One region of the Pseudoalteromonas sp. P80D2 genome, then DNA from elsewhere that is predicted to be linked to it. Evidence: predicted binding sites of a transcription regulator. Region 1 holds the regulator's gene; each other region holds the start of a gene.
The links. The regulator sigma-54, encoded in region 1, starts transcription at its own class of promoters, with help from an activator protein. The targets are predictions, from matches to a motif close to GTTGGCACGNNNNTNGNNT.
Positions count from the first base shown of each region.

Region 1 (2,213 bases):
TTTGCTGCAGTCCTGGTTAGTAAGTGAACTTAGTTTCATAATTTAATGTCGAGCTAATTTCTCTTTGTGTTTAATGACTTGGCGATCAAGTTTATCGATCAGTGAGTCAATGGCTGCGTACATATCTTGATGTTCTGTAGAAGCGAACAATTCGCCTCCGTTTACATGTAAAGTTGCTTCTGCTTTTTGGCTTAATTTTTCTACATCTAGAATGACATGAACATTATTAATATGGTCAAAATGCCTTTCTAGTTTCGCAAACTTGGTGTTTACATAGTCTCTTAATGAATCTGTGATTTCTACATGACGACCAGTTAAATTTAGTTGCATAAGCATTTTTCCTTCTATGTAAAACGTCTAAATCAGACTCTTACGCTGATTAGACGGAGGTATTGCTAGAGACTCACGATATTTTGCAATTGTACGTCTAGCTACTTTAATTCCTTGCTCAGCCAATATATCTGCAATTTTGCTATCACTCAATGGTTTAGCTGAGTTTTCTGCAGCGACTAACTTCTTGATTAAAGCGCGTATTGCTGTAGAAGAACACTCACCACCATTTTCGGTGCTGACATGGCTTGAGAAGAAATATTTCAACTCAAAAATACCCCGTGGGGTATGCATATATTTTTGCGTTGTTACCCGTGAAATCGTCGATTCATGCATTTCGACCATTTCAGCAACATCATTTAGCACCATCGGCTTCATTGCCTCAGGGCCATGCTCAAAGAAAGCTTGTTGTTGTTGAACGATACAGTTGGTCACTTTTAATAGCGTATCGTTACGGCTTTCTAAGCTCTTAATAAACCACTTTGCTTCTTGTAAGTGAGAGCGAATAAATTGGCTGTCGCTACTTGATTTAACAGAGCGAGACATCGCCGCATATTGGCTGTTCACTCTAATCTTTGGCATACAATCTGGGTTTAACTCGACTACCCAGCGGCCTTTCACTTTTTTCACTGATACATCAGGTATAACGTACTCAGATTCTTCGCGTACTATGCTATCCGCAGGCTTAGGATTTAAGCTGTGAATAAGCGTCATCACTTCTTTAAGCTCATTTTCTTTAAGCTTAGTCTTTTTCATCAAAGTTCGATAGTCGCGACTCGCTAATAATTCGATATGCTCAGATAAAACCATTTTAGTTTCAGCTAAATATGGCGTATCGGCATCGAATTGGCGTAGCTGAATGCACAGGCATTCTTGTAAACTGCGCGCGCCAATACCCACAGGATCAAATAACTGAATTCTTTTTAAGACCGCTTCGACTTCATCAAGTTCGATTTCTTCTTCATCGTTATTTTGATTAAAGCTTTCGACGATATCTTCACAGCTTACCGTTAAAATACCTGAGTCATCGATAGCTTCTACAATTGCCACAGCAATCGCTTCATCAGTAGGGCTAAATGGCGTGAGTTGCAATTGCCACATCAGGTATTCGTGAAGGGTTTCGGTTGATGCTCCCTGATAGATAGATTCATCTTCAGGCATTGGCCCTGACGATGTTGAAGGGGCGGCACTCATGTACTCATCCCAGGTAACATCCATTGCTAAGTCATCGCTTACGGTGTCTTTATTGAGAGCATCACTACTTTCTTGCTCGTACTCGCTAGGTGCTTCTTCGGCAGACGCGCTGACTTGTACATCGTCAGATTCAGCTTTTTGCTCATTCTTGCCGGTGCTTTCTTCGTTGTAATCCGCTTCTTCCACTTCAAGTAGAGGATTACTATCAAGCGCTTCTTGAATTTCTTGCTGGAGATCCAATGTACTGAGCTGCAACAAACGAATAGCTTGTTGCAGTTGTGGAGTCATTGTAAGTTGCTGGCCCATGCGCAGCTGTAATGATTGCCTCATGTATCCCTAACAATCCTTTTTAAGTTATCGATACCTGTATAAACACAGTTATCGATTTATTGTCATTGTTATAAGTCTAGCAGATGCTCTAGTCGCTGGCGTAATGGTTACAGCCTGAATTGCTCGCCTAGATATACATCGCGTACAGTTTGGTCTGCTAATACGTGCTCAGGTGTGCCTGATGCAATTAGCTCCCCATGAGAAACAATGTAGGCTTTTTCACAAACATCAAGGGTTTCTCGAACATTATGGTCAGTAATTAGTACACCGATACCACGATTTTTTAGGTGCTCAATAATTTTCTTTATATCTAACACTGAAATTGGATCAACACCAGCAAAAGGCTCATCTAAAAGGAT
Region 1 covers NZ_JAZDAR010000026.1:457,411-459,623, reverse strand. Annotated here, with positions in the region: gene ptsN (PTS IIA-like nitrogen regulatory protein PtsN) at 1-39, opposite strand, end outside; gene hpf (ribosome hibernation promoting factor) at 43-330, opposite strand; gene VRK28_RS06900 (RNA polymerase factor sigma-54) at 358-1,854, opposite strand; gene lptB (LPS export ABC transporter ATP-binding protein) at 1,962-2,213, opposite strand, start outside.

Region 2 (2,213 bases), on a different contig from region 1:
CTAATAAGGTTAAAAGAATATTAATCCAGAACTGCGCACCTAAACCTACCTGTAAAAATACGCCGAGAGGTGGAATTAAAACCGATAAAATAATACGTATTAAATCCATGACTCACTCCTTGAAAAAGATAAGCCCAGCCAAAGCTGGGCTATATAGGGCTTGCTATTATTCAGCAACAATCGTTAATTCATCGATTACTTTGCGAACATCTTCAGCATTTTCAGCAATGCTTACCGCTAATTGCTTTTCTGCATCAGACTCAACAGTACCTTTTAGTGTTACCACACCCATATCAGTATCAACATCGATGTCTGTACCACCTACTTCTGAGTTAAATAAATAACGTGTCGTGATTACAGTACTGATTTTTGCGTCGGTTAAGTCGCTTTCTGCTGAATCAGCTTTGTCTGATTTCATGTGCTTAGCTTTCATGTTTTTAACAACAGTTAGTTTGTTATCAACAGAGCTAACACCGTCTAGGCTAAGAACTAGCTCTTCAGCAAGCTCTTTATCTAATTCGCTATCAACTTTACCTGTAAGTACAACCTTGCCATTCGTTACATCAGTGTTGATGTCAAAGTTGTTAAGGTTTGTGTTCATAAGAAGCACAGTTTCTGCCTTACCATCAATCCAAGCATCTTTACTTTCATTTTCCCAGCTGCTTGCCTGAGCTGACATGCTAGTTGCACCAATTACTAAAGCGGCAATCATAGATTTGTTAAAAGTGTTCATAATCTTTCTCCTTTTGATTAAAGACACTTTTACTAATGCGACTATAATGCCAACTATTTATTTGTTTATTTTCAGTGAGTTAAACACCTATTCAGCGACTATTTATATTCATTTAGGTAAAGATTTACAAGCTGCTCGGTAAGAAGTTCACGATGTTGCAAAAATGGCCACTTAGTTGCTGATTTTATTAATCTGTGGTTAATTTAACGAAGTTGTTTATTAGCAAAAAACACAAATCATTGATTTATATAAAAATAAACTTTGGCCTAAGGCTTGCTTCGTAATTAATAACTAAAAAATCACCTTTAAAATCACAACAGGGAACTACCATGGCCGTTAAACTTGAAGATCGCCCAATCGATCAAGTAAGAGAAGAAGTCATTGATCAACTCATTTATAACTACAGTCATGCTGTTATTTCAGCCGAAGCATTTGAACGCCGACTAGACCAGGCAATGGCAGCCACTAGCAACGAAGTACTGGTTGAACTAGTTGCAGATTTAGATCTGAAAGCAGATATTGACTACAAATCGCATAAGCATGCGCAATTTAAACCTCACTATAGCCACAGCAGTGACAACGAAAGCCTGCAGCTTCGTAGTATTTTGGGTTCAAATGAGCGCAGCGGCCAATGGGTAGTACCAAAAGAAATTCACCTAACAAACTGCTTAGGTTCAATCGAACTCGACTTTAGCGAAGCAATTTTCCAACATCAGCATGTCACCATTTACGTGAACTGTATTTTAGGTAACGACGAAATCTACGTACCAGAACATGTAAATGTGGTATCTAAATTATTTAGTGTGATTGGCAGCGTAGAAAACAAATCAGTTGCCTTAAATAAAGGCCAAGGCCCAACCATCACCATTGAAGGTAATGTATGGCTAGGCTCAGTCGAGATTTCAGTTAAACGTACCATGAAGGAAAAGTTCATCAGCTTTGCCAACAGCCTAAAAGCCAGTTGGAAAGAAATGAATAAGGTGCAGTAAAAGTTGCGAGGTGCTAGGTGCTAGGTGCTAGGTGCTAGGTGCGAGTTATCGTAGCCGCAGTTTTACATCGCGCAATATAATAAGATAACGCGCGAAATAAATTTCACGCCTACATCAAACGTGGGAACGGCTTTAGCCGTGAATAAAGTAAAGCTGTTCGGCGCTAAAACGCATCCTACACCGTAGGCGTCACGCTTGCTTGGCGCGTCTTATATGCAACGCCATTCCATCAACCTATGCCTGACCAACAAACAACACCGCTCGGCTCAAAACTGACGCCTGAAAGCTGATAGCTCACTAAACTTCACACCCACATCAAAGACATCTAATCGCACAAAGAGGATATGAGGTGCTTCGCTTTAGAGATAACAAAAATATTATTATCACTTCCTCATTCTTTTCTCATTCACTTCTCTTTGTGCAATTATTTTCGCGCGAAATAAATTTCACGCCTACACCGTAGGCGTCACGCTTGCTTGGCGCGTCTTATA
Region 2 covers NZ_JAZDAR010000028.1:46,439-48,651, reverse strand. Annotated here, with positions in the region: gene VRK28_RS07330 (YqaE/Pmp3 family membrane protein) at 1-109, opposite strand, end outside; gene VRK28_RS07325 (BON domain-containing protein) at 167-733, opposite strand; gene VRK28_RS07320 (LiaF domain-containing protein) at 1,063-1,722, shown strand.
Region 2: a site for sigma-54 is predicted at 994-1,012, ahead of VRK28_RS07320 (LiaF domain-containing protein). Genes of this name have one in related genera too.

Region 3 (2,213 bases), on a different contig from region 1:
ACTGTGATTTCGTCTGGATCAAACTGGAAATTTTGATCCCAATCGAACCAAGCATATAAATAACCATTATCATTAGGAGCGGTCACAATTATCTGGCTAGTAGAGCCTGCAACAAAATCAGTGACAAATTTAACCCCATCATCTGAGCTATCGACGGGTGAAGCCTGTAAATCTGCCGGAGTGTTAATGTTTTCACCATCAACAACGGCTCCTAAATAAACTAAATTTGATTGGTCTTCATTAGGGTCAAAGAGATGGCGGGCACCACTATCAGCAAGCGCTGTTTTATAAGGCATAGGTGCATCGCCAAAGTCGATTGAGTTATCAGTTACTTTTACCTCTGCAATAGCACAGCGTGCACCATCATTTTGATTCGATGTTGGCCCTAAGGTAAAAACTGCTGCGGTAGGTGTATAACCAACCACAGGGCTGGTGCTTAAATCTACTTTATGGATTTTACCGCTGCGGTTATTACTAAAATAAAACTGACCTTGTACATCAAAGTAACCTGCACCATTAGCGCCAGTATCGCCGGCTATGTCGAGGTTTGATATAAAAGTGGGTGTCTGGTTATCTAAATTTATTTCATAAAGGTCGCCGTTTGACTCAACCGCATACAAAAGATTGCTGTGAGGATGAAAAGCAAAATCATAAATAGCTAAATTCCAGCTTGCTGAGCCTGCAACTAATTGCGCCTGATACTCGTCGGCCTCTTCAGTTAAATCAATGCCATATAGACCAAATTTAGGGTGGTATAAATAGTAAACCGCCTGATTAGTTTCACTATTCACATGAATATCACCAACATAAAAATTGGTATCTGGCAGACCATTTACAATCAAACGTTGTAAAACATAATCGTCACCAATACGTACAACACTTCTTGGGGCTTGTTTGCTAAAGCCATACATGTACTGGTCTTGATAATTAAAGCCAACCGCATTTACGCTGTCGTTATTCGCCTCTGTTGTAAAATCCATTGACGCTGCAAGCACGGTGGTTTTGGCAGAAACTAGGTCAACGCCAAACATTTGCGCAGGCGAACCTTGAATCAAAAATGCTTTACTCGGGCACTGTTCAAATGGTGCAGCACTTACAAAGCCTGTTGCAAGTGCGGTTATTAGGTAAGCGGGTATGTTACTTTTCATAATTACACTCTCCTGTGGATGTGTTATTACTCAAAGCAGTAACCATTCCAAAATATAACTCACGCTATAACAAGGTGTTATGAAAAATCAGACTGAGTATTTGCAAGATGCAAGAGGCATAGTTGCATAATGCAATTCTTTTTAGCTATAAAAGCAAATCATTCCCACTTAAAAGAATGGCATGCTAGACTAGTTAGGAATAAAAATAATAATAAACCCCACTATGAAACTTAAAGCCTCTGTAATTCTGTACTTTGCCTTATCAATGAACAGTGCTTTTGCATCAACACTGCAACAAAACATTGATGAAGCCAGAACAATCAGTGACTACCAAAAACGATATGACTATTTAAAAGCCATCGATAAAAAGCTTATTGAGTCCGCCAGCCTTGCAGAACAAGTCAGTTTTAACGTTAGATTAATTCACGTTCACATACACCTCGGCCAATTTCAACAAGCGCAAACTATCATTGATGAACTTGAAGCAAGCCCAAAATACAAAAAAGACTCCCCCATTTACAGCGAGTTGTATCTAGCGAAAGCGCGGTTGGCATATAGAAAAAGTGACTTAGAAACCGCAATTTATTTATCGCAACAAAATGTCGCCCTATTTCAGCGCTTACAACTTACCCATTATGAAATTGATGCCGTGGCGAGCCTTGTCAGTGCTTATCATAATGCTGGCGAGTATCAAGCAGCCTTAAACTTGCTTGAAGTTTATATTCACGACAACAATCGCGAATTAACCTTAAAGCAAAAAGAAATGCTCTATCATGGTTATTCGCGTAATCTTGAACAGTTAGACCGCTTAACGCTTGCACTCGAATATAAGCTAAAACGCCGTGAAGTTATTCAACAGATGTCGCCGTCTATCTCGTTACAAGCTGGCATAAGTTATTCAATTGCCCAAAGTTATTTAGATTTAGAACAATACGAAAAAGCAAAGAACGAGTTTATTATAGCCCTTAGTTTTGATAGGCAAACAGGTTCACTTTCTGATATCGGACATAGTTTAGTTAAACTATCCCAATGTGAATATGGGCTAAAAAACTACGATGCAGCACT
Region 3 covers NZ_JAZDAR010000048.1:79,621-81,833, reverse strand. Annotated here, with positions in the region: gene VRK28_RS14660 (LruC domain-containing protein) at 1-1,148, opposite strand, end outside; gene VRK28_RS14655 (ATP-binding protein) at 1,372-2,213, shown strand, end outside.
Region 3: a site for sigma-54 is predicted at 1,182-1,200, ahead of VRK28_RS14660 (LruC domain-containing protein). Genes of this name have one in related genera too.

Region 4 (2,213 bases), on a different contig from region 1:
TGATGTCACCTGCGCCTGCAGATTCTGCTTCATGACGCTCAAGACCTAAGTAGCTCATTACTTGGCCAACTTTACCGTTACGCTTAGTACCGTCTGCGCTTACAACAGTAACCTGTTGGTTAGGACGAACAGTACCACGCTTGATACGACCTACACCGATAACACCGATGTATGAGTTGTAGTCAAGCTGAGAAATTTGCATTTGGAAAGCACCTTCAGGATCTGCATCCGGTGGAGATACTTCGTCAACGATCATCTGGAACATTGGTTCCATGTTATCTGATGGCTCGTCTAAATCCATTGTTGCCCAGCCGTTGATAGCTGATGCATAGATTACTTTAAAGTCTAACTGTTCGTCAGTTGCACCTAGGTTATCGAATAAATCGAAAACTTGGTCCATAACCCAGTCAGGACGTGCACCAGGCTTGTCGATTTTGTTGATTACAACAATCGGCGTTAAACCTTGTGCGAATGCTTTTTGCGTTACGAAACGCGTTTGCGGCATTGGACCTTCTTGAGCATCAACAAGTAGTAATACTGAGTCAGCCATCGAAAGTACGCGTTCTACTTCACCACCGAAGTCGGCGTGTCCTGGGGTGTCTACGATATTGATATGGTAGTCGTTCCAAGAGATAGCTGTGTTCTTAGCTAAAATGGTAATACCACGCTCTTTCTCAATGTCGTTTGAGTCCATTACGCGCTCTTCGTTACCGCCGCGCGTTTCTAATGTGCCTGATTGCTCAAGCAGTTTATCAACCAAAGTTGTTTTACCGTGGTCAACGTGGGCGATAATCGCTATATTTCTTAACTTTTCGATGCTCATATTTTTTCTCAGAGAAATTGAATCTCATTGATCCTGCAAGATCTACGCACTCACCTGCGTTTTCACCAGATGTCCCAGCATAGGATTTAAAAGGGCGCATATTATCCCTTAATAATGGCATGGATGAAAGTTTATCCAATATAAATTTATAAACTTTCTTCAGGCTTTTTATAAGTATCTGTTTTATAAATGACAAATTTATGAAAATTAAAGTGAATCTTAGCTCAAAACTGGCGAAATTTTCGTTTTTGAACCATATTTTGGCACTAAATCGTGTTCATAACAGAAAAATTGGCACGCTCAATAATTGTGCAAAACAAGGTCGCACTTTTTACGCACCAGAATGATCTTTTTACGCACCAACTTAGTGCAATAGAAGTTAACAAAACAAAGCCTTGTTTGTTTTTTGTAAGTCTAAACAAGGTGTTAAAAAAATGGCACGAAACCAGCTTATATAAGCGAAAAGCAATAATGCAGCAAAAAATAAAACCCAACAATTGGAGGACACATGTCACAATCGGTTTTAGATTTTATCAAAGAAAATGACGTTAAGTTCATTGATTTACGCTTTACTGATACCAAAGGTAAAGAACAGCATGTTTCTATTCCTCATCATCAAATTGATGAAGATTTCTTCGAAGACGGCAAAATGTTTGACGGTTCTTCAATTGCTGGCTGGAAAGGTATCAACGAATCAGACATGGTACTTATGCCTGTTCCTGAGTCTGCGAAAATGGACCCATTTTCTGAAGAAGCTACACTAATCGTACGTTGTGACGTAGTTGAGCCTTCAACACTTCAAGGTTATGAGCGTGATCCACGTTCTGTTGCAAAACGCGCTGAAGAGTACATGCGCTCTACTGGTATTGCTGACACTGTATTATTCGGTCCAGAGCCAGAGTTCTTCCTTTTTGATGACGTTAAATACAAATCAGACATGTCTGGTTCTATGTACAAAATCGATTCTGTAGAAGCTGCTTGGAACTCAGATAAAGATTACGAAGGTGGCAACATGGGTCACCGTCCAGGTGTTAAAGGCGGTTACTTCCCGTGTTCACCTGTTGATTCATCACATGACTGGCGTTCAGCGACTTGTTTAGTTCTTGAAGAACTAGGTCAAGTAGTAGAAGCTCACCACCACGAAGTAGCAACTGCAGGTCAAAATGAGATCGCAACTCGCTTCAATACAATGGTATTAAAAGCTGACGAAATCCAAGAGATGAAATATGTTATCCATAACATGGCTCACCTTTACGGAAAAACAGCGACATTCATGCCTAAGCCTATCGTAGGTGATAACGGTTCTGGTATGCACTGTCACCAATCTCTAGGTAAAGATGGCGTAAACATCTTCGCTGGTGACAAATATGCAGGTCTATCTGAAGAAGCA
Region 4 covers NZ_JAZDAR010000050.1:160,395-162,607, forward strand. Annotated here, with positions in the region: gene typA (translational GTPase TypA) at 1-823, opposite strand, end outside; gene glnA (glutamate--ammonia ligase) at 1,332-2,213, shown strand, end outside.
Region 4: a site for sigma-54 is predicted at 1,257-1,275, ahead of glnA (glutamate--ammonia ligase). Genes of this name have one in related genera too.